3 regions of the Collimonas sp. genome follow, and region 3 is predicted to be linked to each of the others. Evidence: predicted binding sites of a transcription regulator. Region 3 holds the regulator's gene; each other region holds the start of a gene.

Region 1 (10,483 bases), on a different contig from region 3:
GCGGCGGTATCGGCGGCTTCGATGACGCTGACCGTCAGATCGCTCTTGTCGCGTTCATAGGCGTTCAGGAAGCCGGCGCGCACGGCGTCTGCGGCGGCACCCAAAGGCCCGGAACGCGGCGGCAGCAGCAGCGCGATGCTGGCAAGTGGAATAGTATTGCCGCTCTGGTCAGGGCTGGCCGATTCGACGATGGTTGTGTTTGCCAGCGCAGCCGGGCACAATCCGTTCAACAGGATCCCTGCCACCAATGTCAGCTTGACCCATTTACAAAACATGCATAACTCCCCATGACTCCCCATGACTCCCCATGACTCCCCATGACTCCCCATGACTCCCCATGACTCATCAATCTGCCAGCGCTCTCGTCAATTCGTCAATCCTGGATGAGGTAGCGCAGCAGGCGTATCCCGCGTCAACATTATATGTGCTGGCTACGCCTATCGGGAATGTCTGCGATATCAGCTTGCGCGCACTGCACGTATTATCGATGGTCGATGCGGTGGCCTGTGAAGATACGCGCAATACTGCCCATTTGCTAAGCCGTTATGGTTTATCCAAGACTTTACTGGCGGCGCATGAGCACAATGAGCGCGAAGCGGCCGATAAGATCGTCGCCCGCCTGCAGGCCGGCGAGAGGATCGCGCTGGTGTCCGATGCCGGCACCCCCGCAGTATCGGACCCGGGCGCGCGGATTGTCGATGCGGTGCTGCGCGCCGGCTTACGTGCGCTGCCGTTGCCGGGGCCGGCGGCGGCCATCGCCGCGCTGTCGGTCAGCGGCCTGGTCAACGATCAGTTCCAGTTTATCGGCTTCTTGCCCAGCAAAGGACGGCAGCGTGAGATCGTGCTCAGCGGCCTGGTTGGTGCCAGCGCCACGCTGGTGCTGTATGAGGCTCCGCATCGCATCGTCGAAACCGTCGACGCGCTGTTGCTGGCATTCGGCCCGCAACGCCAGGTGGTGCTGGCGCGCGAGCTCACCAAACTGTTTGAAAGCGTGCATCGCTGTGCCTTGGGCGACGCTCCGGCATGGCTGGCGGCCGACACCAACCGGCAAAAAGGCGAGTTTGTCGTGTTGATCGAGGCCGCGCCGGTTGCGCTGGACGACAGCGCGGAAGGAGAGCGGGTATTGAAGATTCTGTTGGCAGAATTGTCGATCAAGCAAGCTTCGGCATTGGCGGCGCAAATTACTGGTCAAAAGAAAAATGCTTTGTATGAAAGAGCGTTGGTCCTGAAGGGCGAGTAGGTTTTGACGGCAGGCTTGCAGCGGCATGTGGCGAATGTTTTGTCATTAATTTTTTGTTATTGGTTGGCTTTTCTGATGTGGCGGTGTGTCGGGACCAGCTGATAAACACCTCTTCAGCAAAGCGGCGATGTATTTTCACAACGGCATTGGCACCGCAAATTAGTTCGGGCCAGGGTTCGATAGTAAAATCCGCCACCTTGTGCGACGCGTCAAAAAATATCTGAAAAGAAATAATCAGAATAATCGGAAGTAAGTGGTCCATGCATTCCAGAATGCCGGACTTGCCCTTACCAATAAGATGAGAGAAACCATGAGCAATACGCAAACCAGCGGTCATAGCGCCGGATTCAAGTCATCCCGTCTACACATCATCACGCTGGCTGCAATGGGGATCGTGTTCGGCGATATCGGCACCAGTCCGTTGTACGCATTGAAAGAATGTTTCAGCGCCGAACATGGCATCTCGTTCTCGCCGGATGGGGTGCTGGGGATTATCTCGATGCTGTTCTGGGCGATCACCATCGTGGTGTCGCTCAAGTATGTGCTGTTCGTGATGCGGGCCGACAATAACGGCGAAGGCGGTGTGCTGGCATTGATGGCACTGTCGCTGCGCACGGCCAGGCACGGCTCGCGGCGCGCCAAGACGTTGATGATGCTGGGTGTGTTCGGTGCCTGCATGTTTTACGGCGACGTCGTGATCACGCCAGCCATCTCGGTGCTGTCGGCGGTGGAGGGGCTGGAAATCGCCACGCCGGGCCTGAGCCGCTACGTGGTGCCGCTATCGCTGATCATCCTGATCGGCTTGTTCCTGATTCAAAAGCATGGCACCACCGTGGTCGGCAAATTTTTCGGTCCGGTCATGTTTTTCTGGTTTTTGTCGCTGGGTCTGCTGGGCATTTTCAATGTGGTCAAGGCGCCGCAAATTCTGGTAGCGATCAATCCTTATTATGCCTATGCGTTCATGGAGGCTCATACGCTGCAGGCGTTCAAGGTGCTCGGCTCAGTGGTGCTGGTGCTCACCGGCGCTGAAGCCTTGTATGCCGACATGGGGCACTTCGGGATTCGTCCTATCCGCTTTGCCTGGCTGTACACCGTAATGCCATGCCTGCTGCTGAATTACTTTGGCCAGGGCGCCAACTTGCTGGCCAACCCGAGTGCGATTGAGAACCCTTTCTACCTGATGGTGCCGGACGCCTTGCTGGTGCCGATGGTGATTCTGGCGACCGCCGCTACCGTGATCGCATCGCAGGCAGTAATTTCCGGTGCGTTTTCGCTGACCAGTCAGGCCATCCTGCTGGGCTTTGTGCCGCGCATGCGTATCCTGCACACTTCTGAAGACGAACGCGGCCAGATCTACATCCCGATGATCAACTGGATGCTGTTGATTCTGGTGGTAGCAGTTGTGCTGGCGTTCAAGAAATCCGACAACCTGGCCGCCGCCTATGGCGTCGCCGTGACCAGCACCATGCTGATCACCACAGTGCTGGCAGCGGTGGTCATGCGCACCGTCTGGAAATGGAATCCTTTTCTGGTGGCGTTGGTCATCAGTGCTTTCTTCGTTGTCGACTTTGCGTTTTTCGCCGCCAACCTGCTAAAGATTGTCTACGGCGGCTGGTTCCCGTTGCTGCTCGGCGGCTTTGCCTTCTTCTTGCTGATGACCTGGTACGCTGGTCGCATGCTGCTGCGTGAGCGCACCAAGGATGAAGGGATTCCGCTTGAGCCTTTTGTCGAAGGGCTGCTGGCGCACCCGCCGCACCGGGTTGAAGGTACGGCGGTATTCATGACCGGCAATGTCAATACGGTGCCGGTGGCGATGCTGCACAACCTGAAGCACAACCGTATCCTGCACAAGCGCGTGTTTTTCATGAAGGTCAGCATTTGGGACGTCCCTTTCGTCGAAGACAGCAAGCGCCTGACATTGCGCGAACTGGGCAAGGATATCTATGTCCTGCGTGCGGCATTCGGCTTCAAGGAAGCGCCGGATGTGCAGACCGTGATGGCCTTGACCACAGCCCAGTTCGGGCTAGAGTTCGACGTCATGGATACCTCGTTCTTCCTGGCCCGCGACACGGTTGTCCCGAGCAAGATCCCGGGCATGCAGCTATGGCGCGAAAAGCTGTTCGCGTGGATGTATCAGAATGCCGCCAAGCCATCCGACTTTTTCCACATCCCGGTCAATCGTGTGGTTGAATTGGGCACCAAAGTCGAAATTTAAGCGTTGTGCCCCTCAGCGCAAGCCGTGCCGGCTTGCGTCTGTCATTCGCGCCGGCTGCCGATGGTCGCGGCGGAAGCGGCGCTGGCGGCTGGCGCCCTTACTTTGTTGCCGGCTGGCCGAGCTGCACCCGACAACGCCATAACTGATGTCCCGAAGCCAGATATTTATTCTCGAACGGCGTGATAGGGACCGTCGTCTGGTATGGCTCGCAGTTGACATGAATACCGCTCAATTGCGTCAGCGCGCTGGCGCATTCTTCCACATAGATTTGCCAGTTGCTACGGCATTCGAGAATGCCGCCCAGCGCGACGATATCTGGAAATACCGGGTGGGCATGCCAGCGCCGGCTCAACTGGCCGATTTTCGGCCAGGGATTTGGATACAGCAGGTAATGCCGTGCCGGATAAATGTTAGCCGCCAGCAGTAAGCACCAGTAATCTACCAGATCGGCACGTATCCTGATGAAATTCTGCGGCTGCGGCGTGCTACCGGACCATAGCGTGTTACGCCCGACCCGGTCTGCCGATTGATCGACGCCGATGACGAAATGATCCCGGTATTGCGCCGCCAGATGCATGGTTGACAAGCCAACTCCGCAACCGGCATCCAGTATCGGTGGCAGACAACCGGCGGCACGCCAGGCGGCAATACTGGCATCGAATGCGGCCTGGTTGTAGCCGCTGACTGGTTTCTGAAATGTGTGTGCGGCATGTCTGGCCACGGTTGCCGCTAGCTGCTCATGGATGCCGGTTTGCGCGCTGTGAATGGGGTTGGAGTTGGCAAACATGAAACGTAGCGATGGAAGACGTAAAGACAGGAAGCGTAAAGATATAAAACAAACGCAAAAATATAAATCTTGAAGATATAAAATTTAGAAATATAAAACTTAGAGATAAGCGCAACGCACCCGCAGCAGCGTCGGCGACAGCAGTTCAGGCGGCGGCACGGCAGCGCGTTCCAGCGCACGTGCTGGAACGGCGAAGAAGCAAGGTGCCGGGATTACTGCAACGTCACTGGCTGGCTCATCAAGGAGTCATAACTGCCCAGAAAAGCATCGATATCTTCGATGCTCGGTTCTGTTGCAATCAGATCTTCGACCCCTTTACGGAAAAACTCTGCTAAAGCACCAGCAATGAAAATCTCGCGCTTGAACGACTTATCGACGATTTCATAGCCTCCGAAACGCAGAGCTTCGCGTTGTTCGTCTGCAACAAATTCGACGACGCTGTATTGGCCACTGTTATAAATCAGGTTCATATGCGCTCCCGGTAGTTAATACAGAAGGTAATGATCAAGTAAGCAGTTTTCAAGTCAGCCCGCAAAAATATTATTTTTTAGCTCCTTGCTCCTGATTGAAGAAAGTTATTTCTGTCTGGATGGACATATGCACCGGCCAAAATTCACTGATCAAAGAATTAACGTAGCCATTTTGTCATATGGTACGCCACGGCAAATGTTTATCACAGATTAAATATTCATTAAGGCAATGCATTTTCGCTACAAGCGAATAAATATTTGCCTATCGCCATGTTTTATAGCTGTCACTCGATCCATTCAAACAGCATGTGCTGATGAGAGCCGCTGGTAATGACAACATCGCGGGTTTTCGACTGGCCATTTTTGATCGCTTCGATGCGATAGTGTCCGGCCGGTAATTGCGCCAGGAAGAAAGGCCCATTGGATACGGCATTGAGCACCGCATGGTTGTCAGCGTCGCTGATTTTGACGCGGACGTCGGCCGTAAACTCATCCTTTGGGGGGTCGCCTTGACGACAAATTCAAGCTCCAGCGGGTAATTTTTTGCCTGGCGCTGTATGGCCGCCGCTTGGTCCTGCCCAATGTCGCCTGAGAGGTAGCTGACGGCAGCCGCGACGGTGCGCGTATCCTGGGATTGCGCGGGATTTGCGGCAAACGCCGCAGTCGCGGTAAACAATGCCCATGCGGCAAGAAAGATGTGCTTGTTCATGGTGCGTCCTCCAGAAAAGACAGCTCGGTACGGCAACGAATAACGTTCCTCAGCTCACACCCACACAATACGAAAATAAAATTAAAACAAGCTTAAATCAGATCAACTTTCAAAGTTTGCCTGTCAGCCGTTTGCGCTGACCCCGGCGCCCTGTCTATTCCTAAACAGCGCGCCGGGTGTGGCGGTTGACGCATAACCCAGGCAGACCAAGATCTCTGCTGATTCCCTACGGATGCTCGGCGGATTACGGTTGTGCCAGCAGTTTCTTGATGGCTTCTTCGGTTTGCCCGTACTGGCCTTCGCCGAAGTGAGTGTAGACCACTTGACCCTTTTTATCGATCAGATACACCGCTGGCCAATACTGGTTGTGGTAAGCGTTCCAGGTGGCGTACTGGTTGTCTTGCGCTACCGGGTAAGGTACGCCGAGTCGCTTGATCGCGGTTTTGACATTGTCCGTGTTGCGCTCGAACGGATATTCCGGGGTATGCACACCGACCACGACCAGACCCTGGTCTTTGTACTTCTGATACCACGATTTAACGTACGGCAATGTATTGATACAGTTGATGCAGGTGTAGGTCCAGAAGTCCACCAGCACTACTTTGCCGCGCAGTTGTTGCATGGTCAGCGGCTCGCTGTTGAGCCATTTTTCGATACCGGTAAATTCAGGTGCAGCGAAGCTCTTAGTCAGTGCGCTGGCGGAGGCGCCAGTGGAAACGGTGGCGGCAAGTGCCGTAACGATGGTGAAAGTTTTGAGACGGGAAAGCATAAAATATTCCTTTACAGATTACAGAGAAGTGGAAGAAAACAAGGAGGTCAGTCGAGCGATGATCAGCACGTCGTACTGCAGATAGATCGCCAGCGCGGTGAGTATCACCAGCACGCCGAACAGTCGTTGCAGGTTTTCGGCATGGCGCGCTACCACTCGGACGTGACGGCTGATGTACTGGCCGCCGTACAGAATGGCAAGCATCGGGATCTCAGCACCGATTGCATACATCAACAGCAGCAGAGCCGACCAGCCGAGGTCTTGCGCCTTAACAACCAGCACCAGAATCGATGCCAGTACCGGGCCGGCGCAGGGCGTCCAGACCGCACCCAGCGACATGCCAAGTACGAAGCCGCCGGTGTTGCCGGGCCGTACTTTCGGCGCAGCGCTTTGCATGCGTTGCAATGGCGCTTGCAGATACGCCACCAGCATTTGATACGGACGTGGCCACAACCGCAGCAGCCCCGATAGCCCCAGCAGCGCAATCGCGCCGGTACGAATAGCGTCCTGAGCGATGTGGATGCTGCTGGAGACGGCGCCCAACAACATGGCGAACGCCGAGAAGCTCAAAATGAAGCCGGCGATAATAAACAGCGGCCGCGTGCGGCTAGGGGCCGATCCGGAAGAACTGACCGACGTGCCGAGCAAAATTGGCAGCGCCGGCAAGACGCACGGCGAGGCGATGGTCAGAATACCGGCCAGCAAGGCAAGTGGTGTTTCTAGAAGGTTGTACATGATTGGCATCCAATGTTTTTTAACTAGCCTCTATTTGAATGCCTGGATGTATCTGGCTTGTTTCCCTAAAGCGGCATTGCCGCGTGTTTTGTGTATGGATCAGAGCCAGATACATTCCGACACAAATCTCCGGCGGATTTTTTATCGGGCAGACATGAAAGTCGCTGGCGCATTTAGCCGTTAGCTCCGGCCTGCAATAGTCGCAGCCTGTGGCGAATCGATATCGGTAGTAAAAAAGGGCGATTCGAGTGCCGGTGATGTATTTGTGACGCCTCATTTATTGCCGCAGAGTAGGTTGTAAGCCCCTTGTTACATGGGTTGAGGGGCTGAGCGGCAGGTCGGCGCAAACCAGATAAGGTATCATTCGCGTACGGAAATTCTGAGCCCTGTCTTGAGTCATATCTTGGGCCATATCCTGATAGTCGACGCGATACACAGAGCGACATCAAGGTGCTACGCAATGGGTCTGAGTATTTCCGGTCGTCGCAATATTGATCGAGAGCAACCAATGACCCTCCCTTTTTTGCGTTGGTCACGCACACTGTTCGCCTGGCTGACTCTGATTCTCTGCATTGGCCTGGTGCTGGCGCAGACCCTGTCGTTCTGGCTGACGCTGACCGAGCGTGATCAAGCCTCCACCAATGTCATGATGGGTTACATCGAGCGTGAAGCAGTCAGTTCGGTGGCGCTGCTCGATCGCTTATCGCCCGCCGAACGGGTTGAGTGGCTACCGCGTCTGGCGCGCCGTACTTACACTTTTGCTCTCGATTCCGGCATTCCTGCGACTCCCGGTGCACGGCCCGACGCCCGCTTGTCGCAAATGGTAGAGAAATCAATCGCCGACGGCATCGGAAAAACCTACGCGCTGACCGTCAACGCCATACCCGGCGACAAAGAGCACATGCAAGTGCATCTGAAGCTCAGCGACGGCACTCCGCTGACCATCGACATGCGTCCGGTGTGGGGCTTACCGGTTTCACCATGGCTGCCGCTGGTGCTGCTGTTGCAACTTTTCTTGCTAGCTGCTTGCTGCTGGTTTGCGGTAAGGCTGGCGACGCGTCCGTTGCACACAATGGCGGCCGCGGCTGACACGCTCGGCCCCGATCTCAAGGCCACGCGCCTGCCCGAGAACGGCCCTTGGGAAGTGGCGCGCGCATCCAAGGCTTTCAATGCCATGCAGGATCGGATTGCCACCTACATGACCGAGCGCGTACAAATTCTGGCAGCGATTTCGCATGATTTGCAGACACCTATTACGCGCATGCGGTTGCGGGTCGACGTGATGGATGAACCCCCCCCGCACGTCAAGCTGCAGCAGGACCTGCACGAGATGGAAAATCTGGTCAAGGAGGGAGTGGCATTTGCCCGGACCCTGCACGGCACCGCAGAGCCGCCATGTCGATTGATCCCGATGCCTTGCTCGACAGTATGGTGTGCGACTATGTCGATGCCGGTAGCGACGTGGTGCTGGAGGGCCGCATCGGCACGACCCTGGTAACCCGTCCGCAGGCATTACGGCGCGTCCTTGGCAATCTGATCGACAATGCCTTGAAATATGGCGGCAACGCCCGCATCATCGCCGCCGCATCGCCTGCCGACACGCCCTTGACAATCCTCGTGCGCGATAGCGGGCCGGGCATTCCAGAGGATTTGCTGGAAGCCGTATTCGAACCTTTCTATCGTGTGGAAGAATCGCGCAGTCGCAACGCCAGCGGCACCGGGCTCGGGCTGGCTATCTCACGGCAACTGACGCTGATGATGGGCGCTACGCTGTCGCTGCACAACCTCGCCGAGGGCGGCTTGGAAGCCAGGCTGGGAGTGCCAAAGATGAGCTGATGGATGAATGATTAACAGCTCGGTTGAAAGCTGAATACCGCTGCCACCCTGCATGATCTGAGCTGAGTGTCGTATCGCGCTTCCGTAGAAGCCATCTGTACTTAGCCAGTAAACAAAAGCCCGCCGATGCCTGATGGTAACGGCGGGCTTTTTATCGCTGAGCCTGGTTGCGCTTCAGCGCCGCATCAGATCAGCGTCATCAGCGGCTCAGACCAGATTGATTTCCACGCCGATGTTGCCGCGTGTGGCCTTGGAGTAAGGGCAGGTTTCGTGGGCTGCATTCACCAGTGCCCGAGCGACTTCGCGATCAATGCCAGGCAGGCTGACGTTGAGGCGCGCTTGCAGGAAATAGCCGCCATCGGTGGTGCCCAGATCGACTTCGGCATCTACCGAGAGGTCGGAAGGCAGAGCCACTTTCAACTTGCCTGCCGCCAACCCCATCGCACCGATGAAGCAGGCCGACCAGCCAGCCGCGAACAGTTGTTCTGGATTGGTGCCGTTGCCGCCAGGTGGCGACAATTGAATATCGAGACGACCGTCGGAGCTACGCGAGGTGCCGCTGCGGCCGCCCGAAGAGGTGTGGGTTTTACCTGTGTACAGCACTTTTTCTATTTTAGTCATGATCAATCCTCTCTAAAGACTGGGATTGCCAACCGGCTGGCAATCGTTAGGGTAAGTTAATTTACATCCGAGGTCATCCAACAACAGCGCTGATTATATCGGGGAATTGCGATATGTCAATATATGCTATTAAATCGTGCGCGATGTATAATGTATGCTATTTTAATGCTTGCCGGAAAGTTTTGGCGGCAAAAACCGCCATCTCCCCTGTGCGCTGGCGGCACAGTTATTTGCATTCACAAGGAGTCGCAAGACCATGCCCAACACCACCAATAAGAGGAGCCCGAAACTTTCCGAGTTTTTATGCTTTGCCATCTACTCGACCAATCTCGCCTTCGGAAAAGCATACAAACCAATACTGGAAGCGCTCGGCCTCACATACACTCAGTACATCGTCATCATCGTGTTGTGGGAGCAGGATCATCAGACGGTCAGCAGCATCGGCGAGAAGCTGTTCCTGGAATCGAACACGCTCACGCCGATTCTCAAGAAGCTGGAGTCGATGGGCTATCTAAAACGCCGGATAGATCCTAGCGACGAACGCCAGGTGCTGGTCAGTCTGACCGATGCCGGCCGACGCCTGCGCGAAAAGGGACTCGACATGAATCTGGTCAGCGCCTGCGGTTTGACCGATAGCGAATTTTCCAGCGTTCAAGGCGCAGTCGCCGCATTGCGCGACAACCTGATCAAAGCAACCTAGCCAAAAATAGCGCGCCATTGATACGCAACGCCTAGCCTCAACTAGGTATCACGCAAGGCCCGCCGGTACTGAATGGCTTCGGCGACATGGGTCACCGCAATGTTTTCGGCACCAGCCAGATCGGCGATGGTGCGTGCTAGTTTCAGTGCCCGATGGTAGCCGCGCGCAGACCAGTGCAGATGCGTCATCGCGCTGCGTAATATGTTTTCGCCGGCGCTGTCGGGTTTGCAGAAGTGATCGATTTCGCTGGTAGATAACGCCTGGTTTTGTTTGCCCTGGCGTGACAACTGAAGCTCATGCGCCTGCTCGACGCGGGCGGCAATAAGTGCTGATGGCTCGCCATCGGCTTGCTGCAGCAATTGCTCGTGAGGCACTGCCGGAACCTGAATCTGCATGTCGAT
Region 2 (10,483 bases), on a different contig from region 3:
ACGTAATTGCAGACCGGTATCGCTGTACAACGGCGTCGCGGAGAAGCCGTCTACAGAGATCGCATCAAATTTTCCTTTCAAGCTGCCTGCGGTAATGATATTTAGTGTTTCTCCCGGAGCAGGCTTGTAGCCGCCCTGGAATTTGACGCGCAGCGTGCCACCGGCAATCGTCATATTGCCGGCGACAGCAAATTTTCCTTGCTGGCCATTGCCAAGATTGAGCTCCAATGTGCTGGTCGCCAATTGCGTATATTTTCCGGAAATGGTCAGTGCCGCAGGAGCATTGCTCGCCAGCGTACCGCTGCGAACGTAGACATCGCCGATACCGAAGGCCGATACGGAATTTCCTTCCAGCGTGCCACCCTCCAGCTGGGTGCCGCCGCTCCAGGTATTTTTTTGCCGCTCAATGTCAGAACGCCGCTGCCTTGCTTGGTCAGCTTACCCGTGCCTGAGATGTCATTGCGCCATTTGTCGGCTGCAAAGAACCCGCCCTTGCTGGCGTCCATCGATACCACAACATTGCCATTGAACGCAGCATATCCGTCCGCTGCGGCAAATAGATTGAGGCGGCCCCAGCCTTCCGGATCGTCCAATACCGGATATCCTGAAGCAATCGCTGTGGTCTTTAACACCACGCGGCGTTGCTCATCCCTGAGGTAAGGCAAGCGCGTCTCCAATAGTACTTCGGCGCCCTTGGGTACGATCGCCGGCGCGGTTGTTTTACCGATTTGCGCAAAGCCGTAAGTCATCCGGCGCAAATAGTTTGCTTTGTTGACGGCGTAATCGGCAAAGCGATCAGTGTTGGTGTCAGACGAGTGAGCAAACGCATTGAAGGTATCCGGCGTGGTATTGGTTTGCGCCATCAGCGTCGCATGCGCTTGCTTGACGGCAGCAACCTTGGCAGCCGCATTCGCTGGATCGAGCAGATTGGCTGCCACCACGGCTTGCGCTTGTACGCGCCCGCTGATGACGTCCAGTGGCGAATGCATACCGGCCAAAATCCGGTTCTCGCCCAATTCCAGGCCACGGGCAATCATCTCCTGGAAGCGCTCAGGAACCGCATAGGCCATCGCCACTGCGTCGCGGGTAGCTTCTGCCGAATGGCCGCTGGTAAAGCCGCCGTCGGTGGCTGGTGTTGTGCTTTTTGCCGGCACCAGAGCCGGCAAGACAACCACATTGCTGTTCCAGCGGAATGGCCGTGTGTACTTGTAAAAACGCTTGGCCGGTTCTGTTGAACCATTGTTGCTCATTGCGTTGACAAAATCGACGCCGCCGCCAAACCCCGGATTGGCACTGCCGCCGACGCCGGTGTTGTTGCCGCTATCGTTTTACAAAACAGTGGTGGCGTCGGCCGGCACTGTGGTGATGCTTGTCGTTTGTTGTGCTGCCTGACGCCATGCTGTCGTCAGAGGGCCCATGCCATCGGTGACGCTATATCCCTTGCCGCGCCGATCATCCAGATAAGCTGCCGTTGCTTGATCTGGGGTGCGGTTCGAGGTTGCTGTGACGACGTATTGTATGTTGGCGTTGTGCACTGCTGCGTTGAGTACTGTGCCGCCCGGGGTGCCATCGTCCGGAACGCCGGTCCATGCCGATGGCACAATCGCCGGGAAATTACCCACGGCGGGAGCGGTGACGCCAGCATCCACGATATCGGTGAGCGGCTGCCAAATTTCCTTAAAGCCGGCCAGAATACGCACGCCAGCATTCGTTTCCAGAGTTGCATAGCGGGCGTCGCCGCGCTGGTTGCTTGCCGCGTTATCGACAAAGGCCGGAATCGAAGCGGCAACCGCCGCCGTATCGACATAGCCGGGGTCCTCTGGCGGTGGCGGAATGATCAGCGCTGACGGTGCGCCAGGTAAAGTCGTTTGTGGATCGTTTGATCCGCCGCCGCAAGCTGTTAATGTTAGTGTCGCAGCGACGGCCAGCGCCAGCTGACCAAGCAGGAAAGGGTGTCGGAGTCGCATTTGTATGGCTTCAGGTATTGTAAAAAAAGCGTCATCATAGTTACAGAATGTTACAACTACATGACCTATACCCTGCGGTTGAACCACCGCATTGTCGCCAGCTATTGCAGCTGGGTCTGGCTAAAACCGTTGTGTGGAAATTGCTGAATTTTAGCGGCCCGGTAGCGTGCGCCGCAGTGTGTCATCTTTGAGGATGAGGTGGTGGTACAGCGCCGCTGCAACATGCAAGGCGATGACGGCGATCAGTACCCAGACGAGCAACTGATGCATGTCGCCAAGGGTGTGGCCTAATCGCGAGCCCTTGGATGAGAGCGTCGGCAAAGGAAGTACGCCGAACAAAGATACCGGCCAGCCGCGCGACGAGGCATTGGCCCAGCCCATGAGGGGAAAAGCCAGCAGCAAAAAATACAGCAGTAAGTGGGTACCTTGCGCAACCCGGTGCAACCGCGGCGACACGATCTGCGCTTGCGCAGTCGGGCCGTGGATCCAGCGCCATAGCAGCCTGATCATTACCAGCAACACGATCAGCGCGCCGATGGACAGGTGCCAGCTGATCAATCCGAGCGGCTGCGTATTGCGTCCGATATCAGGCATCAGCCAGCCGATCGAGTACTGGATCACCAGAAGGATGACGGTCAGCCAATGAAAAAACTTCGCGGGCGCAGAGTATTCAGGAGGAGTTATTGTGTGCATTTCTATGTACCGAAGACGGGGAACATGATTGTTGGGCAGATAGCGCTGCTGATCGAGGAATCTTTGTTCGCAAACGCCTGCATCCCGCGCCTGGTGCGTCGCTCCGTACCTGCGGCCGCGAGCATAACAAGTAGCACCCAATTAGTACTCGCTCCAAACTTAGCAGATCGCCGAGCGGAAGGTAAGCAATCAATCTGGGCTTGTTGTGGAAATGAGATAGTGGTCGCCAGCTTTGCGGTTGGCACGGCAGCCGCTGCCGCTGCCGCTGGCGCTGGCGCTGGCGCTGGCGCTGGGGCAACGCAGATAGTCGACATTTCCGGAGCAGCGTCGCAAGAATATCAATAGAAAATACGCAACTTGCTGATGATGCACTGCGGCCGTGAGAGCCGCGAAGCATTTTTACGCGCTTCGCGGCCGCAGTTGATGCAGTCAAGCCGCGCAGGCCAGAGCTGTTCGGCGCGAATTTGCTGCAGTGATTTCTTTTGTTTGCCGCTGCTGTCGAAATTATCGGCGTGCAGCCAGGCTTCGAAGATTGCGCGTTGTAACGGCCATTCGCTATCGAGCATCGAAAACCATGCGGTGTCGCGGTTCTTGCCTTTGAACACGCGATGTTGACGGAACAGACCTTCAGCGGTGAAACCGAAGCGCAATGCGGCCCGCTGCGAACGTCGATTGAGCGAATTGCATTTCCATTCCAGGCGGCGGTAGCCGAGATCGTCAAACGCATGGCGTGCCAGCAGGTAAATCGCTTCGGTGGCCTGGCGTGTGCGTTGCATGCGCGCGCTGAACCAGATATGGCCGATTTCTATCGAGCCGTGTTCCGGCGCGATGGCCAGATAGCTCAGCAGGCCGGTCGCCTTGCCGCTGTGTTGATCGACTACGGTAAAAAACAGTGGGTTACTGCTGGCGGCACAGCTGTTGAGCCAGGCGCTGAACTCTTGCGCATTGGCAAACGGCCTGGCGCTGAGGAAATCCCATTGGGTCGGGTCGGCGTCGGCGGCATGTCCGGCTTCATACAAATCGGCTGCATCTCGTGCTGGCGCCCTGCAGCGGGATCGGTTGCGGCCGTGGTGCTGGCTTCCAATCTGAGAGCGGTCGGCCGGTGTCGGTGGCGGATGGTTGGGGCATGGCTGTGCTTTGCATGGTCTGGTGAGGAGGTGTGGTTGAAAAATCTGCTTGCATTGCTTGCGATATTGCCTGAATCCGGGGCGTTGCGCGATGCTGCTCTAAAGTTGCCATATGGTATCATTGGGTTCGTGCACCATTGAAAATTGTCTTGAAGTTATGTTATCGGTCTTTTTATAGGCTGAGCCATTGAACGCTATGGGGGAAAATGCGGCAATCATCACACCAAAATAAGGCGCCCTTCTTCGGCGTGCATCATGGAGGTGCGTTTTTGGGCAGCTTATTTGTTTTTGAAAAGTTTTTGTCATTCACAGTCACGAATCGTTGCCGCTAAATGCGTCGCAAGCGGCGGCTTGCAGCACTGCGGCAACAGGACGGGCCCGGCGGTTGGCATGGGTTCTGCTATGGAATGTTTGAAGAGTAACGATTTATCGGTTTTTCATTCAACATACCAACAGGGACTCACATGAAAAAGCTGATTTTAGCGGCCGCAATAGCAACAAGTTTCGCCACCGGATTTGCGCATGCCGAAGATGCCAAGCCCGATAATGAAGTCAGTTACAACATCGGCCTGGTCAACGATTACCGTTTCCGCGGCATTTCGCAAACGCGCTTTGATCCTGCGGTGCAGGGCGGTGCCGATTACACCAACAACCCGACCGGCCTGTATGCGGGCACCTGGCTATCCAACATCAAATGGATCAAGGATGCGGTCGACAGCGCCAATACCGGTACCAGCGGCAAGCGTCCGGTTGAGTGGGATATCTACGGCGGTAAGCGCGGCGATCTGCCAGGCGGTTTTACCTATGACATCGGTGGCCTGTACTACTACCCGGCCAACAATTACACGCAGATCGGCCGCAACGCCAATACCTTCGAACTGTATGGCCAGCTCGGCTACGGCCCTGCTTACTTCAAATACTCGCATGCGCTGACCAATCTGTTTGACACCGCCAACAGCAAGAACAGCGCTTACTACGATGCCGGTGCCAATTTTGATGTCGGCGCGAGTGTCACGCTCGGCCTGCATGTTGGCCACCAGACTGTCGAGAATTTCAGCTTCGCCAGTTATACCGACTGGAAAGCCGGGGTCACCAAGACTTTCGACCAGATCGGCGGTGTGACGTTGGGCCTGGCTTTTGTCGGCACCAACGCCAAGGATGGCGCTTACGTCAGTCCAAGCGGCAAGAATCTGGGCCGCAACGGTGTTGTGTTCTCACTGGCAAAAACCTTCTGACGCGTTGCGCGATGCTAACTACAACATACCGCAATCTAGAAATTTGAACTGACCATAACGAGGCCAACATAAAACTGATAACCGCGATCATCAAACCGTTCAAGCTCGACGAGGTGCGCGAAGCGCTGTCGGCGATTGGCGTACAAGGCATCACCGTGACAGAAGTCAAAGGCTTCGGCCGCCAGAAAGGGCACACCGAGCTGTATCGCGGTGCGGAGTACGTCGTCGATTTCTTACCGAAGACAAAAATCGAAGCGGCAGTCGACGATTCGATCCTCGAGCAAGCGGTGGAAGCCATCGAGACAGCGGCGCGCACCAGCAAGATCGGCGACGGCAAGATCTTTGTCTTTGATCTGCAAGAAGTCATTCGTATTCGTACCGGTGAAACCGGCAAAGACGCAATCTAAGTAAGGGGATAAAAATATGAATATCAAAAGAATGTTTGCTACGGTTTTGGCGTCGTGCACGCTGATGCTTGCAGCTACCGCGATGGCGCCGGCGTCGGCCGCGGATGACGCATCCGCAGCGGCCAGTGCCGGTGCGGCGGCACCCAGTGCCGTGGCACCGGCCGCAGCCGCACCGGCGGTTATCACATCTGCTGCACCTGCCGCAACCGCAACCGCAACTGCTGCCGCGCCTGCAGCATCAGCAGCGCCTGCCGCGCCAGTGCCCAACAAGGGCGACACCGCCTGGCTGCTGGTATGTACCGCATTTGTGATCCTGATGACCTTGCCAGGCCTGGGCCTGTTCTATGGCGGCCTGGTGCGCAGCAAGAACATGCTGTCGGTGCTGATGCAATGTTTTACCATCTTCTCGCTGATCATCGTACTGTGGATTATTTACGGCTACAGCGTTGCGTTCACTGAAGGCAATTCATTCTTTGGCGGCTTCAGCCGCTTGTTCTTGCACGGCATGACGCCGGATTCTGTCGCCGGTACCTTCAGCAAAGGCGTGATCGTTCCGGAGTTCGCTTATGTGGTGTTTCAGGGCGCGTTTGCCGCCATTACTTGCGCACTGATCATCGGCGCATTTGCCGAGCGCGCCAAGTTTTCCGCGATCCTGGTGTTCACCGTTTTGTGGTTCACATTCGCTTATCTGCCGATTGCGCACATGGTCTGGTTCTGGCCCGGTCCGGACGGTTTCACCGATGCTGCCGCAGCTGAAAAGCTGACCGCCGCCGGTGGCTGGCTGTTCCAAAAAGGCGCACTCGATTTCGCCGGCGGCACCGTGGTGCACATCAATGCGGCCATCGCCGGTTTGGTTGGTTCGTATGTGATCGGCAAGCGCGTCGGTTTCGGCAAGGAGGCGTTCAAGCCGCACAGCCTGGCCTTGACCATGGTTGGCGCTTCGTTGTTGTGGTTCGGCGTTGGAAGCAAACGGTAGTGCCGCGCTGGCATTCATCAATACTCTGTTGGCGACTTCTGCTGCCGTCCTCAGCTGGAGCGCCGGCGAGTGGATCGGTAAAGGCAAGCCTTCGATGCTGGGCGGCGCTTCCGGCGCTGTCGCCGGTTTGGTGGCGATCACCCCTGCGGCTGGTTTTGTCGGCCCGATTGGGGCGTTGATCATGGGTCTGCTGGCTGGCTTCGTCTGCTTGTGGGGCGTCACTGGCCTGAAAAGGTTGCTGGGCGCGGACGATGCGTTGGATGTGTTCGGCGTGCACGGCGTGGGCGGCATCATGGGTGCTCTGCTGACGGGCGTGTTTGCTGCGCCTAGCCTCGGCGGCACCGGTATCTATGACTATGTGACCAATGCCGTGTTGCCAGACTATTCGATCAGCGGCCAGCTGTGGATCCAGTTCGAAGGTGTGATGACGACGTTGATCTGGTCCGGCGTGGTTTCGTTCATCGCGTTCAAGCTGGTCGACATCGTCATGGGACTGCGTGTGACTGAAGAGCAAGAGCGCGAAGGCCTGGATATCTCCAGCCACGGCGAATCCGCCTATCACTATTAAGTCTAGTTTGATTTTGCCGGATGGCCGCAGCGGCGGCCATCCGGCGGTTTGATCGAAGCCATGTGATCCCGGGTCCGCAGTCATAACCTGGGATTTTGTGTTTAAGCTGTTGAGTTTTATCTGTATACGGAGTGGTCAAAGTGAACCCGAGTAGCGCGGCGCAACAACTGCCAACGTGCACGGTGGAAGACATCAGGGCCGGCCAGTTCGATCAGGTGGTGGGCGCGCTCGCTGATATTTTGATGGCTTGCGTCAGGCACGGTGCCAGTGTCGGCTTTTTGGGCGTGCCGGATGCCGAGGATGCGTTTTCATTCTGGTATGGCGTCAATGGTTCGCTGGTCAGCGGTGGCCGTCGTCTGCTGGTGGCGCGGGTTGCCGGGCAAGTGGTTGGCACGGTGCAGGTGCTGCTGGCCACGCCAGCCAATGGCAGCCATCGGGCCGAGATTTCCAAGTTGCTGGTGCATCCCGACGCGCGTCGTCAAGGCGTAGCGCGCAGCCTGATGCAACAGGCCGAGGCGGTCGCCCGTGCCGAGGGCCGTTCTCTATTGACGCTCGACACACGCACCGGTGATGCCGGGGAATCGCTGTATCGCTCCCTCGGCTATCAGTTGGCAGGAGTGATTCCCGACTACGCACGCTCGACTACCGGCAGGTTGGCCGACACCAGTTTCATGTACAAGAAACTGGTTTGAGCGCGGCGCAATGAGATACTATCCGAATTGATGTCAATGTGACATGATGCAGAAGGCACCAAGAGGGCGCTTTTTTTCTTTCCGGGTACTTTAAAAAAACGCAAGCGGCCCGACTTAAAGCTGACGCAGGCTTGCCGAGCTTCCTCACCACCGGGTTTCCACACCGTTTTAGCAACAGTGCGTCGGCGGAGCGGCGAAATTGTGCAATTGCCGTTAGAATCGGCGTCTCTTCTGCGTATCTGGTTTTGACGCCGAATACACTTTCGCAAGAGGCTGTTGTCTAGTAATTAGCTAGTAATTAGCTAGTAATTAGCTAGTAATTAGCTAGTAATTAGCTAGTAATTAGCTAGTAATTAGCTAGTAATTAGCTAGTAATTAGCTAGTAATTAGCTAGTAATTAGCTAGTAATTAGTTAGTAATTAGCTAGTAATTAGTTAGTAATTGGCGATTAATTTGCAATTAATTAGCTTTAAAAATCAGCTTTAAACGACGCCATTTAGTTTCACAGAGAAAGTTTTTATGGTTCCCCACCTAGTCACGGCCCTGAATGGCCCCTTGCTTGACCTAGAAAAGAAAATTCTCACAGCTACCCCGGCCATTGAGCGCTGGTTCCGCATGGAATGGCAAGAGCATACGCCGCCGTTCTATTGCTCGGTGGATTTGCGCAATTCAGGCTTCAAGCTGGCGCCGGTCGATACCAACCTGTTTCCGGGTGGTTTCAATAATCTCTCACCGGAAATGCTGCCGCTGGCGGTCCAGGCGGCGATGGCCGCCATCGAAAAATATTGTCCGGACGCCAAAAATTTGTTGTTGTTGCCGGAGATGAACGCGCGCAATACTTTTTATTTGCAGAATGTCGCCCGGCTGATGCAGATTTTCCGCCAGACCGGCCTGCATGTCCGGCTCGGCTCGTTGTCGCCGGATTTGAAAGACGCGCAGACCATCGAACTGCCGGACGGCAGCACCATCACGCTGGAGCCGCTTGAACGCTCCGCCAACGGCCGTCGCCTGGGTCTAAAGAATTTCGATCCGTGCACCATCCTGTTGAATAGTGATCTGCCCTCCGGCACGCCGGGCATCCTGGAACGCCTCAACGAACAAAACCTGCTGCCGCCGCTGCATGCCGGCTGGACGGTGCGCCGCAAGAGCAACCATTTTTCCGCCTACGACGACGTGGTGAAGAAATTCGCCAAGCTGGTTGATGTCGATCCGTGGATGCTCAATCCTTTCTTCGCCAAGGTCGATCAGGTTGATTTCCAGGCCAACGACGGTGAAGACAAGCTGGCCGCTAGCGTCAGTTCACTGCTGGCGAAGATCCGTAAGAAATACAAGGAATACGGCATCACGGAAAAACCGTTTGTGATCGTCAAAGCCGATGCCGGCACCGACGGCATGTGCGTGATGAGCGTGACTGAAGTCGGTCAGATCAAGGAACTCAGTCGCAAGCAGCGCGAGAAACTCTCGCAAGGCAAGGCCGGAGGCGAGATCCACGACCTGATCATCCAGGAAGGCGTGCATACCTTCGAGCACATTAATGACGCGGTCGCCGAACCGGTGGTGTACATGATCGACCGGTACGTGGTCGGCGGTTTTTACCGGGTCCACGCCGAACGCGGCATCAACGAAAATCTGAACGCCCCCGGCGCGCATTTCGTACCGCTCGCATTCGCCCAGCAGCACGCGCTGCCGGATATGCTGGCCAAGCCAGGCACCACCGCACCCAACCGTTTTTATATGTATGGTGTGGTGGCGCGGCTGGGGTTGCTGGCGGCGTCGCTGGAGATGGAGAAGACCGATCCGAATCCGGAAGAATACTAAACAGCCATTCAACAATATGGATCTGAAAAAATGAAAATCGCTTTCCTCGCCGACCCCCTGGACACCTTCAAAACCTATAAAGACTCGACCTACGCAATGATGGTCGAGGCGGTCAAACGCGGCCATACGATCTATGCTTTCGAGCCAAAAGACATGGCCCTGGAAAGCGGGATCGTCACCGCCAGCGTGGCGCGTGTGACGCTGACCGGGGACGCCAAGGACTGGTATCGGGCCAGCCCGGCGACGTCGATGTTTCTGTCGCAATTCGATGCGATCCTGCTGCGCAAGGACCCGCCTTTCGACATGGAGTACATCTACACCACCTATCTGCTGGAACTGGCCGAGGCGCAAGGCGCACGGGTGTTCAACAAACCGCAGGCAATCCGTGATCACAATGAAAAGTTGGCAATCGCGCAATTTTCCAAATTCACTTCGCCAACCCTGGTCACGCGTGATGCCGCTCGTCTGCGCGCTTTCCATGCTGAACATCAGGATGTGATCCTGAAGCCGCTAGACGGTATGGGCGGCGCCGGTATTTTCCGGGTGCGGCAGGATGCGCTGAATCTCGGATCGATCATCGAAACTCTGACCGACAACGGCAATCGCACCATCATGATTCAGCGCTTCATCCCGGAGATCGTCGCCGGCGACAAGCGCGTGCTGGTGATTGGCGGCAAGGTGGTGCCGTATTCGCTGGCGCGGATTCCGCAAGGCAGCGAAGTGCGCGGCAACCTGGCTGCCGGCGGAATTGGCGTGGCGCAGCCGCTGACCGAGCGCGATCGCGAAATCGGCGAAGCGCTTGGCCCGGTGTTGGCACAGCGCGGCTTGTTACTGGTAGGATTAGATGTGATCGGAGACTACCTGACAGAGGTGAATGTCACCAGCCCGACTTGTTTTCAGGAAATCAAGCAACAAAGCGGTTTCGATGTTGCCGCCATGTTCATTGATGCGCTGGAAGCAGCGCTGAAGTAGGCCGGGAGTTTGTTTTTAGTTTAGTTAT
Region 3 (10,483 bases):
CCCGGTCGACGATTCATTCGATATCCAGAAGCCTGTGGTGCACAGCCTGGACCAGGAAAAACCGCCGATGACCCTGCGCGCAGACCGCGGCAGAGTTGAAGACGACAATAGCAAGGTGCACTTGTACGGCAACGTCAACGCCGACCGCCCAAAGACTGTGATAGCAGAAAAATTCCATCTGAAATCGGAATACCTTTTACTGCTGCCGGACGACGATGTGATGCAAACCGATCTGCCGGTAGACCTCACGCTGGGACAATCGACACTGCAAGGCACCGGCATGTCTTTTAATAATTCAACCCGCGTACTGAAAATGTTCAGCAATGTGCATGATGTATTTCCACCGAAAGCGCGTTAAGTACAAGCCATACAATTTATGTACACGGTTCCACCAGGGTCCGTCCTTTATTCAGGATTTTTCATGAAACGACTGTTTTTGTTTTCTCTGTTGTTGCTCGGCGCAATAGGTATCGCTCATGCGCAAAAGGCGGACTCAGAGAAGCCCACCCTAATCGACTCTGACCAGCTCACCTACGACGATGTCAAGCAAGTCAACGTCGCCACCGGCAATGTCGTGCTAACGCGCGGAACGTTGCTGATGAAGGCCGACCGCGTAGTGGTAACCACCGATCCGTCCGGCTACCAGTTCGCAGTCTTGTACGCCGCCCCCGGCAAGCTTGCCACCTTCCGGCAAAAACGCGACGGCGGCCCTGATCTGTGGATCGACGGCCACGCTGAACGAATTGAATACGATGGCAAGACGGAAATCACCAAGCTGTTTTCCAAGGCGCAGATGCGCCGCCTGCAAGGCGACAAACCCACCGACGAAGTCAACGGCGAGTTCATCTCCTACGACAGCCGCACCGAATTCTACTCCGTCAACAATACCGTCAATGGCAATAGTCAGCCCGGCGCCGGCCGCATCCGCGCCGTGATTCAGCCACGTCCGAAAGTTGCCCCATGAGCGCCAATCTGAGTCACCTCGACAAACCCAGCAACCTGATCGTCAAAGGTCTGCAAAAGAGCTACGGCGCGCGCCAGGTGGTGCACGACGTCTCGCTCAACGTCAAATGCGGCGAAGTGGTCGGTTTGCTGGGCCCAAACGGTGCCGGTAAAACCACGTCGTTCTATATGATCGTCGGACTGGTGGCATCGGACGGCGGCGAGATCGATCTCGACGGCGTCGACATTTCACGCCTGCCGATCCATCGCCGCGCCGTGCTTGGCCTGTCATATCTGCCGCAAGAAGCATCGGTATTCCGCAAATTGACGGTGGAAGACAATATCCGTGCCGTGCTGGAGCTGCAACAACCCAACGGCAAGCCGCTCACCGCGACGCAAATCGATGAGCAGCTGGAAAAGCTGCTGCATGAATTACAGATTGAAAAACTGCGCGAAAATCAGGCATTGTCGCTTTCCGGCGGCGAACGCCGGCGTGTCGAAATTGCCCGGGCGCTGGCGACCAATCCGCGTTTCGTGCTGCTCGACGAGCCGTTCGCCGGGATTGATCCGATTGCCGTGATCGAGATTCAGCGCATCGTGCGGTTTCTGAAGGAGCGCGGCATCGGCGTTCTCATCACAGACCATAACGTACGCGAGACACTGGGCATTTGCGACCATGCCTACATCATCAATCAAGGCAGCGTGCTGGCCAGCGGCAGCCCGGACGATATCATTGCCGACGAGTCGGTGCGGCGCGTGTATCTGGGTGAGCATTTCCGTATGTAGGCACGCTGGTCGCACCCCGGTGGTGACGCAATCAGGCACAGTTGAATTACGCTGATTATTTTCTACATTATCCTTTATCCAATGAGTCGTTGGCAGATTGATAGCTGTGCCGTCGCAGCAGTCAGGTTCGGCCCCGCAGTTAAGAATAGAAGTGAATTGTCCGCAGGGACGCCATGAAACAATCACTCCAGCTACGTACCTCGCAGCATCTTGCGCTGACGCCTCAATTGCAACAGTCGATCCGGCTCTTGCAATTGTCTACGCTCGAACTGCATCAGGAGCTGGAACATATACTGTCGGATAATCCGCTGCTGGAACGGGTCGACGACCCGCTCGACAATTCTGTGCGGCTGTTGGCCGACGGCGCCATCAGCGGCACCGCATCGACCATGGATGCGCCGGTCGGCGATAGTGAAGTCAGCAGTTCGCCCACCGAAGCCGAGGCGGCCTTCGACACCCCGGCCGCCAGCGACAACGCGGCGGAAAACACCGAGGGCGAATGGAGTTTCGACGATGTCTCCCGCAATGCAAAAACCCCGGATGACGAAGACGCCCGGCCGCAGCTGGAGGCCCACGAATCGACGTTGCGCGAATACTTGCGGCAGCAGATGCGTGAAACCCTTAAAAATCCGCGCGACCGTGCGCTGGTCGAGCTGGTGATTGATGCGTTAGATGACAACGGCTACCTGGAAGAGCTCCTTGAGGAAATCCACGCGCGCCTGCCGGCCGAGTTGGATATCGATATCGAAGAACTATCGACGGCCTTGAGCATGGTCCAGAGTTTCGACCCGGCCGGCATCGGCGCACGCAATCCCGCAGAATGCCTGACATTACAAATCAATCGCTTCATCAAAGTGCCATATGTCACGCGCCGTCTCGCATTGGCGATTGTGCAATATCACCTGACGCTGTTTGCGCAACGTGATTTCAATAAAATCAAGAAAGCGCTTGAATGTGATGACGAGGATCTGCGTGAAGCGCAAACCATCATCAAGCAATGCAATCCACACCCGGGCGCACCGTTTGCCGCCAACACCTCCGATTACGTGGTGCCGGACGTTATCGTCAGACGTTGCAAGCAAGGCTGGCAGGTCATGCTAAACAATGCCGTCATGCCAAGACTGCGTGTCAATGCACTGTATGCCAGCATTCTGCGGCAGAGCAAAGGCGAAGGCGCACTGACTTCACAACTGCAAGAAGCCAAGTGGCTGATCAAGAATATGCGGCAGCGTTTCGACACAATTCTGCGGGTAGCGCAAGCAATCGTAGAGCGTCAGCGGAACTTCTTTTCACACGGCGCAGTCGCAATGAGGCCGCTTGTGTTGCGTGAAATAGCTGATACACTGGGTCTACACGAGAGCACTATTTCTCGTGTAACCACTCAGAAATACATGCTCACTCCTCACGGGATGTTTGAACTCAAGTATTTCTTCGGCAGCCACGTTGCGACTGAGGCAGGTGGAGAGGCTTCCTCAACAGCGATACGGGCACTCATTAAACAACTGATAGGAGCAGAAGATTCCAAAAATCCTTTCTCTGACAGCAAGATTGCCAACATGCTCGCGGAACAAGGTATGGTGGTTGCTCGCCGTACCGTCGCAAAATATCGCGAAGCACTAAAAATTCCGCCAGTTAATTTGCGCAAAGCCTTGTAGGTTTTTGTGGTTTGATTGTAGAGCTTACCCTTGCTGTGTTCAAAGCAGGCGGGTTTTACCGATTCTTGCCAGAGCCGTCCGCTCTTGACAGCTCGCCTAAAGATTCAACGCAACCTGTTCAGAACCGCCAGCAATATTCTTCATAGGAGCGCTGTATGAACTTCACCATCAGTGGGCATCACCTCGAATTAACCCCAGCCATTCGCGAATACGTACAAAGCAAGCTGGAGCGCATTAAACGCCACTTCGACCAGGTCATCGATATCAGCGTGATTCTGACTGTCGATAAAATCACTGAAAAAGAAAAGCGCCAAAAAGCCGAAATCAATCTGCGCGTAAAAGGAAAAGACCTGCATGCCGAAAGCATCGCTCACGACCTGTACGCTGCCATCGATGCACTGATCGACAAGCTCGATCGCCAGGTGATCAAGTACAAGGACAAGATGCAGGATCACCAGCACGATGCCATCAAGCATCTTCCGGAAGAAGTCCCCGCCGCGACCTGAACCGGCCGTCAATCGAACCCAGGCTGCGAGCTGCACAGCTCGCGCCAATGAATGAACAAGGGCGCAGTCAATGCGCCCTTTGTTATTTCTTCAGAAAAAATCGTTACCCGTGTTTGGCCCGCTGCCAAAAATTATTTCAGTGCGCCGAATACCTTGCCGATGATGGCGCTGCCGGCGCCAAGCGGATTCTGGCGAATCGCTTTCTCTTCATCACCGATAACGGTGTACAAGCCGTCCAGCGCACGCTGGGTCACATAGCCTTCGACCGTGCTTTGCTGAGCCGGCACCAGGCCGCTCTTGCCAACCTGTCCCATGATCGCGTTATATTGCGCCGACAGTCCATTGCGATCAGTAATCCCTTTGACGATGGGCAGGAATTTCTGGCCTAGTTCGGCCGATGTTTTCTGGCGGAAGAAATCGGTCACCGATGTATCGCCGCCGCTCAGAATATTTTTTGCATCGGTCACCGACATCGATTTGACAGCATTCAGCAGCAACGGCTTCGCCAGCGGAACCGCCGCTTCAGCGGCATGGTTCATCGACACCACCAGTTCATCTAATTGCTGCCCTTTGCCGGCCATTTTCAATATTGGCAGCGCCTTATCAAGCACGCTTGGCAAGCCGATCCTGACCTTGTCGTTATTCAGGAATCCGTTCTCCACGCCAAGCTTGGACACCGCCACATCAGCGCCCTTCTGCAGCGCTGCCTTCAAGCCGCTGCCGGCATCCTGGTTGCTGAGGTCACTCAACGACAAAGCCAGTGCCGTAGCTGCCGACAAGGCAAGGCTCACTGCCAGTACTGTTTGGTATGCGCGACGCATAATTGATCCTTGATAAAGTTAAGTAGATACAAGAAAGTCTGGCCTCAGCGGCCACAATGAAATCAAGAAACTGCGATTACGGCTTAACGGGCACCTTTAAAGATACCCTTCATCCACCTGGAACAAGCGCCTGTGCTCACGTATCGCATAGCGGTCAGTCATACCAGCGATATAGTCGGCAACCTGCCGCGCCTGTTGTTGAGCGCTGTAACGGCCATCGAGCGGCAATTGATAGTCTGGCGGCAGCAGCGCCGGTTCACTGGTAAAACAGGCATACAATTCGGCCACGATGCGACGCGCCTTGCTGGTCATCCGATTGACCAGATAGTGCCGATACAGGTTTTCGCGCAGGAAACGTTTGAGAACGGCAGCCTGCTGCGCCATGCCATCGGAAAATGCGATCAGCGCCGGGGCATTGCGCACATCGTCCGGCGTTTGCACTCGCGCATCGCCAATCCGCCGCTGCGAGGTCTGGATCAGGTCGGTGATCAGCGCATTGATCATGCGTCGCACCGTTTCATTGATCGCGCGCCGTCCCGTCAGTCCGGGAAAAATCCGCTCCACTTCGCGGCTGTGCAACGCATAGAAATCGATCTGATTCATCTGCTCCAGCGTCAGCAAACCAGAGCGCAAGCCATCGTCGACATCATGATTGTTGTAGGCGATCTCATCGGCCAGATTCGCCACTTGCGCTTCCAGCGTCGGCTGTTTGCGGTCGATAAAGCGCTGGCCGATATCGCCGAGCTCGCGGGCATTGGCCAGCGAACAATGCTTGAGAATACCTTCGCGGGTTTCAAACATCAGGTTCAAGCCGTCAAACGCGCCGTAGCGCTGTTCCAGCTGATCCACCACCCGCAGGCTTTGCAGGTTGTGTTCGAAGCCGCCATGCGGCTCCATGCAGGCATTGAGCGCATCCTGGCCGGCATGCCCAAACGGCGTGTGACCGAGATCATGGGCCAGTGAAATCGCTTCCACCAGGTCTTCATTCAACGCCAGGTTGCGTGCAATCGAGCGCGCGATCTGGGCTACTTCGATGCTGTGGGTCAGGCGCGTGCGGAACAGGTCGCCTTCGTGATTGACGAACACCTGGGTCTTGTACTCCAGCCGCCGGAAAGCGGTGGAATGAACGATGCGATCGCGGTCGCGCTGAAACTCGGTACGGGCGCTGGGCGGCGCTTCATCAAACAAGCGTCCTCGCGACTGCGCAGAATGTGCGGCATAGGTTGCGAGAGACGCTTCTGGATTCATCGCGGTGTCGCCTCCGAGGCCAGTTGCTGAATAGTCGCCAGCAACGCATCCTGCGGCGCGGTGCTGATCAGAGATCCGCCCAAGGGCTTCATCAGGATGAACCTGATCTGACCGCCTTCGTTCTTCTTATCGACCTGCATCAATTCCAGCCAGCGCTGCACGCCAAGATTCGGCGCCTCGGTCGGCAAGCCGGCGGCGCGCACCAGCGCGCACAGGCGCTCCTTGTCGCGGGCCGTGATGTGGCCAAGACGATGCGATAAATCAGCTGCCATGACCATACCGCATCCGACTGCTTCGCCATGCAGCCATTTGCCGTAGCCGAGACCCGACTCAATCGCGTGGCCAAAAGTGTGGCCGAAATTGAGGATTGCACGCAACCCGCCTTCGCGCTCATCCTGACGCACCACGTCGGCTTTGAGTTCGCATGAGCGGCGGATTGCATATGCCAGCGCGGCGTTATCGCGCGCCATGAGTTTATCGATATTGTCTTCAATCCATTTGAAGAATGCGGCATCGATGACAGCGCCGTATTTGATCAACTCTGCCAGCCCCGCAGACAATTCCCGGTCCGGTAAGGTGTGCAACGTCAAGGTGTCGGCGATTACCGCTTGCGGCTGGTAAAAAGCACCGATCATGTTCTTGCCGAGGGGATGATTGATACCGGTCTTGCCGCCGACCGATGAGTCAACCTGGGCCAGCAGTGTCGTCGGGATTTGTACGAACGGGATGCCGCGCATGTAAGCCGCTGCAGCAAACCCGGTGAGGTCGCCGATTACGCCGCCGCCAAGGGCAATCAGCGTGGTCTTGCGGTCGCATTTGGCAGCCAGTAGACGATCGAATATCTGCATCAGGCTAGCCCAGTTCTTTTCTTCCTCGCCATCGGGCAGGATAATTTCCAACACGCTTTTGCCCGCCTCCTGCAAGGTCTGAGTCAGACGCTGCAGGTACAGCGGCGCAACGGTGGTGTTGGTCACCACGGCGACCTGGCGGCTACTCACCAGACGCGCGATACGCTCGCTATCGTCGAGCAGCGAGGCACCGATCTCGATCGGGTAACTGCGCTCGCCCAACTCAACCTGCAGGCTGATGGTGGGAATAACGCTCGCAGAAGAAACCGGATGGCTCATAGGAAAACTCGATGAAATATTGTTTTGTTCGCTGGCATGGCTTTCGCGCAATCGGGCCGGCTCGGCCAACGCCTCTGGATCGCCTGGCAACATGTCAAGCTGGCTCATTATGCTGTGCACCAGGAATTGTACGTTAGGTCGCCCGGTGTCGATGACAATATCGGCGATTTCGCGATAAAACGGCTCTCGTTGTCGCGACAGCTCCTCGAGGCGTCGCCGCGGATCAGCGGTTTGCAGCAAGGGCCGACTTTTGTCGCGACTGGTGCGCTGGAGAATGTTATTTACGCTGGCCCGCAGATAGATGACTGTGCCGCGGGATTTCAGATATGCACGATTTTCCGGCTTCAGGATGGCCCCGCCGCCGGTAGCCAGCACGATCCCGCGCCGTGCCGTCAGATCGCGAATGACTTCCGCTTCGCGTTGGCGGAAGCTCTCTTCGCCTTCAATTTCAAAGATCAACGGAATCGAGACGCCGGTACGCGCCTCGATTTCGTGATCGGAGTCAATGAATAACTTGTTGAGTTTCTTTGCCAGGGCACGGCCAACCGTGGTCTTGCCCACACCCATCAGGCCGACCAGAAAGATATTACCTTTCATGTGCAACGCACCATTTCACCACTCAACCTTTTGCTCAAATGCGGACACCGGCGCAGAGCCCGTGCCCCTGTGCAGCTAGTGGTCTGTAACAATCCGCTAGTGCGCAGCAACCCGGTCAACAACGACTTTCGGTGTCAGGAAAATCAATAATTCAGTTCGTTTATTAACAACTGCCGATTGTTTGAAAAGATAACCCAGAACCGGAATATCTCCAAGCAGTGGCACTTTATTAACATCATTCGAAATTGTTTGCGTATAAATACCCCCGATCACCACGGTTCCGCCATTTTCAACCTGAACCTGGGTCTGGACGTGCTTGGTGTTGATCGACACGCCGCCGGGAACCACCGCGCCGACGCTGTCATTGGTGACATCGACGGTCAGGATAACATTGCCATCTGGCGTGATCTGCGGTGTCACTTCCAATTTCAGATTGGCTTTCTTGAATTCAACCGAGGTAGCACCGCTGCTGGTGGCATTTTGATAAGGAATTTCTGTACCTTGCTCAATCAAAGCTTTTTGCTGGTCGGCAGTCACGACACGCGGGCTGGAAATGATCTTGCCTTGTCCATCCGCTTCCAGCGCCGACAATTCAAGGCTGATGAATTTGGATGCCGCCGCATTGAACAGACTCAAGGCGACCGAACCCGCGGTGCCGGCGCTGGGTGCGGCAGGCAGATTCACTGAATTGCCGGTAACGCCCGGCGCCAGGTTAGCGGTCGAGGTTGTGTTGGTGGTTGTCGCCTGCTGGCCGCCGGCTGCCACATTGGTGCTACTGAAACCGAAACCGAGCTTGGCGCCGAGGTTGCGGCTAAAGCCATCGTTGGCTTCTACCATGCGCGCTTCGATCAACACCTGCCGTGAGGCTATATCGATCTTCGTCACAAGATTGCGAATGTTCTGCAAAATGGTGGGCGTATCGGTGACGAACAATTGGTTCGTCCGCGGATCGATTACGGCACTGCCGCGCGACGACAAAATGCTGTTTTTCTTGTCACTACCGCCACCACCGCCGGCGTCATCAATCCCGAATACTTTTTTGAAGGCCTCAGCTTTTTGATAGTTCAGTTGGAAAGACTCGGTGCGCAACGGTTCCAGTTCGGCAATTTGCAAACGCTGTTCAAGCTCCAGTTTTTCCTTGGTCAGCAATTCATCCTTTGGTGCAATCCAAATGACCGAGCCGTTCTTGCGCATATCCAGACCCTTGGCCTGCATCACGATGTCCAACGCCTGGTCCCAAGGGACGTCCTTCAGACGTAAGGTCAGATTGCCGCCAACGGTGTCGCTGGTAATGATATTGAGACCGGTAAAATCGGCAATCACTTGCAGCACGGCGCGCACTTCTACATTCTGAAAATTCAGCGACAACTTGTCACCACGATAGCCCTGCGTACCTTGCGCCAGCTTGTTCGGATCTTCCTTGAGCGGCTTGACCACAATCACCAGTTGGCTGTCGGTTTGGTAAGCGCTTTGCTCCCACAGCCCCTTTGGCTCGATGATCATGCGCACGTTGTCGCCCTGGGTTACCGTCGTAATAGTCTTTACCGGCGTTCCGAAATCGCCGACATCGAGCTTACGGCGCAACACATCCGGCAATGCCGTTTTCAGAAAGTCGACTACTACGGTCTGGCCTTGCTGGTGCACGTCGACGCCGACCTGCGTATCCGGCAAGTCGATCACGACACGACCTTCACCTGCCGTACCAAGGCGGAAATCGATGTCGCGCAGCGCCGGCTTAGCGTTGACTAATGGCACCGCAGCGGCAACAACGTTAGCCGCTGGTTTCACTGGAACACCTGCGGCATTGAGCGGCGTCGCCAAACCGCCAGAACCGTCGATTGTCACGACCAACGCGTTACCATCCAGCGCCGTCGCATAAGATAATGAGCGCTTCAGGTTGAACACCAGGCGCGAGCGGTCATCGCCCTGGGCGACGATCACGTTGCGCACATCGCCCAGGCTGATGTCCTGCGAAGTCTTGCCGGTACCATTGTCGACACCGACAAAGTCCAGCGCAATGCGGGCCGGACTAATCACAGTAAAGCCGGTTGGCGCTGCGCTCAGCGGACGCTTGAAATTGACGCGCACAACCGCATTGGTACCTTGCTGACTGGCGTTGATCGACGTGATGGCATTATTGTCGGCAGCCGCCGCAGCAGTGGCGGTTCCGGCCAGGAAAAGCAACGCACACAGCATCCACACTTTCTGACGAGTCGCGCTCAGCAAGCTTACGCTCAGGTTGACGAATTTTTTTCCTGCTGCAATCATTTTGTACTCTCCTGCAACGCTAGCTTTGCATCGCGCTCGACCCATTCGCCGGACGCATCTTGTACGATTTCTTTCAAAGTTACTTCGGACTCGCTAATGGCCGTCACCATGCCGAAATTCTGTCCGACGTAATTCCCCACTTTTGCCTGGAATACGGTCTTGTCGACTTGCAGCAACGCATAGCTCAAGCCGACTTTCTGCAACGTGCCTACCATCTTGATGCTGTCGAGCGGATAGTTTTCCAGGGTTTCGCGACGCCGATCCAGATTCGGTCTGAGGCCGCTTGAGTTTCCCTGCAACTTGGCCAGCGCCACCAGCAGTTTGCTGGGATTATAAGGATCGATGCTGGTCGCCCCGGCATACACGAAAGGGACGAATTTCTTGGGCTCGGTCAGCTTCGGGATACCGACCCGGGCACGGCTCTTGGCGTCGGCCATCCACTCCCTCACCTCTTGCACACCGCTGTCACCGCAACCTGACAAAGTTGAGACGGTTGCGACAAAAAATGTCAGCTGGGCCAGACGCCCAATGCG

The links. The regulator sigma-54, encoded in region 3, starts transcription at its own class of promoters, with help from an activator protein. The targets are predictions, from matches to a motif close to TGGCANGNAANCTGCTTT.
Region 1: the regulator sigma-54 is predicted to act here: its motif matches at 4,752-4,769, upstream of ACIQ0R_RS00495 (DUF3567 domain-containing protein).
Region 2: the regulator sigma-54 is predicted to act here: its motif matches at 4,174-4,191, upstream of ACIQ0R_RS00555 (TorF family putative porin).

Annotation. Positions count from the first base shown of each region.
Region 1 covers NZ_JBIIVN010000003.1:6,528-17,010, forward strand. The annotation lists gene ACIQ0R_RS00470 (penicillin-binding protein activator) at 1-275, opposite strand, end outside; gene rsmI (16S rRNA (cytidine(1402)-2'-O)-methyltransferase) at 338-1,240, shown strand; gene ACIQ0R_RS00480 (hypothetical protein) at 1,182-1,577, opposite strand; gene ACIQ0R_RS00485 (potassium transporter Kup) at 1,626-3,455, shown strand; gene ACIQ0R_RS00490 (tRNA (guanine(46)-N(7))-methyltransferase TrmB) at 3,553-4,242, opposite strand; gene ACIQ0R_RS00495 (DUF3567 domain-containing protein) at 4,455-4,712, opposite strand; gene ACIQ0R_RS00500 (hypothetical protein) at 4,975-5,421, opposite strand; gene ACIQ0R_RS00505 (thioredoxin family protein) at 5,666-6,190, opposite strand; gene ACIQ0R_RS00510 (cytochrome c biogenesis CcdA family protein) at 6,209-6,925, opposite strand; partial or broken gene ACIQ0R_RS00515 (ATP-binding protein) at 7,434-8,761, shown strand; gene ACIQ0R_RS00520 (organic hydroperoxide resistance protein) at 8,969-9,382, opposite strand; gene ACIQ0R_RS00525 (MarR family winged helix-turn-helix transcriptional regulator) at 9,639-10,082, shown strand; gene ACIQ0R_RS00530 (YifB family Mg chelatase-like AAA ATPase) at 10,124-10,483, opposite strand, start outside.
Region 2 covers NZ_JBIIVN010000003.1:19,397-29,879, forward strand. The annotation lists partial or broken gene ACIQ0R_RS00540 (phosphatase PAP2 family protein) at 1-1,967, opposite strand, end outside; gene ACIQ0R_RS00545 (cytochrome b) at 2,118-2,660, opposite strand; gene ACIQ0R_RS00550 (GNAT family N-acetyltransferase) at 2,999-3,679, opposite strand; gene ACIQ0R_RS00555 (TorF family putative porin) at 4,252-5,022, shown strand; gene ACIQ0R_RS00560 (P-II family nitrogen regulator) at 5,091-5,429, shown strand; partial or broken gene amt (ammonium transporter) at 5,461-6,973, shown strand; gene ACIQ0R_RS00570 (GNAT family N-acetyltransferase) at 7,114-7,665, shown strand; gene gshA (glutamate--cysteine ligase) at 8,185-9,483, shown strand; gene gshB (glutathione synthase) at 9,514-10,455, shown strand.
Region 3 covers NZ_JBIIVN010000031.1:2,707-13,189, reverse strand. The annotation lists gene lptC (LPS export ABC transporter periplasmic protein LptC) at 1-358, shown strand, start outside; gene lptA (lipopolysaccharide transport periplasmic protein LptA) at 422-964, shown strand; gene lptB (LPS export ABC transporter ATP-binding protein) at 961-1,728, shown strand; gene ACIQ0R_RS03940 (RNA polymerase factor sigma-54) at 1,902-3,383, shown strand; gene hpf (ribosome hibernation-promoting factor, HPF/YfiA family) at 3,539-3,889, shown strand; gene ACIQ0R_RS03930 (DUF4197 domain-containing protein) at 4,021-4,710, opposite strand; gene ACIQ0R_RS03925 (deoxyguanosinetriphosphate triphosphohydrolase) at 4,807-5,958, opposite strand; gene aroKB (bifunctional shikimate kinase/3-dehydroquinate synthase AroKB) at 5,955-7,682, opposite strand; gene pilQ (type IV pilus secretin PilQ) at 7,779-9,950, opposite strand; gene ACIQ0R_RS03910 (pilus assembly protein PilP) at 9,947-10,483, opposite strand, start outside.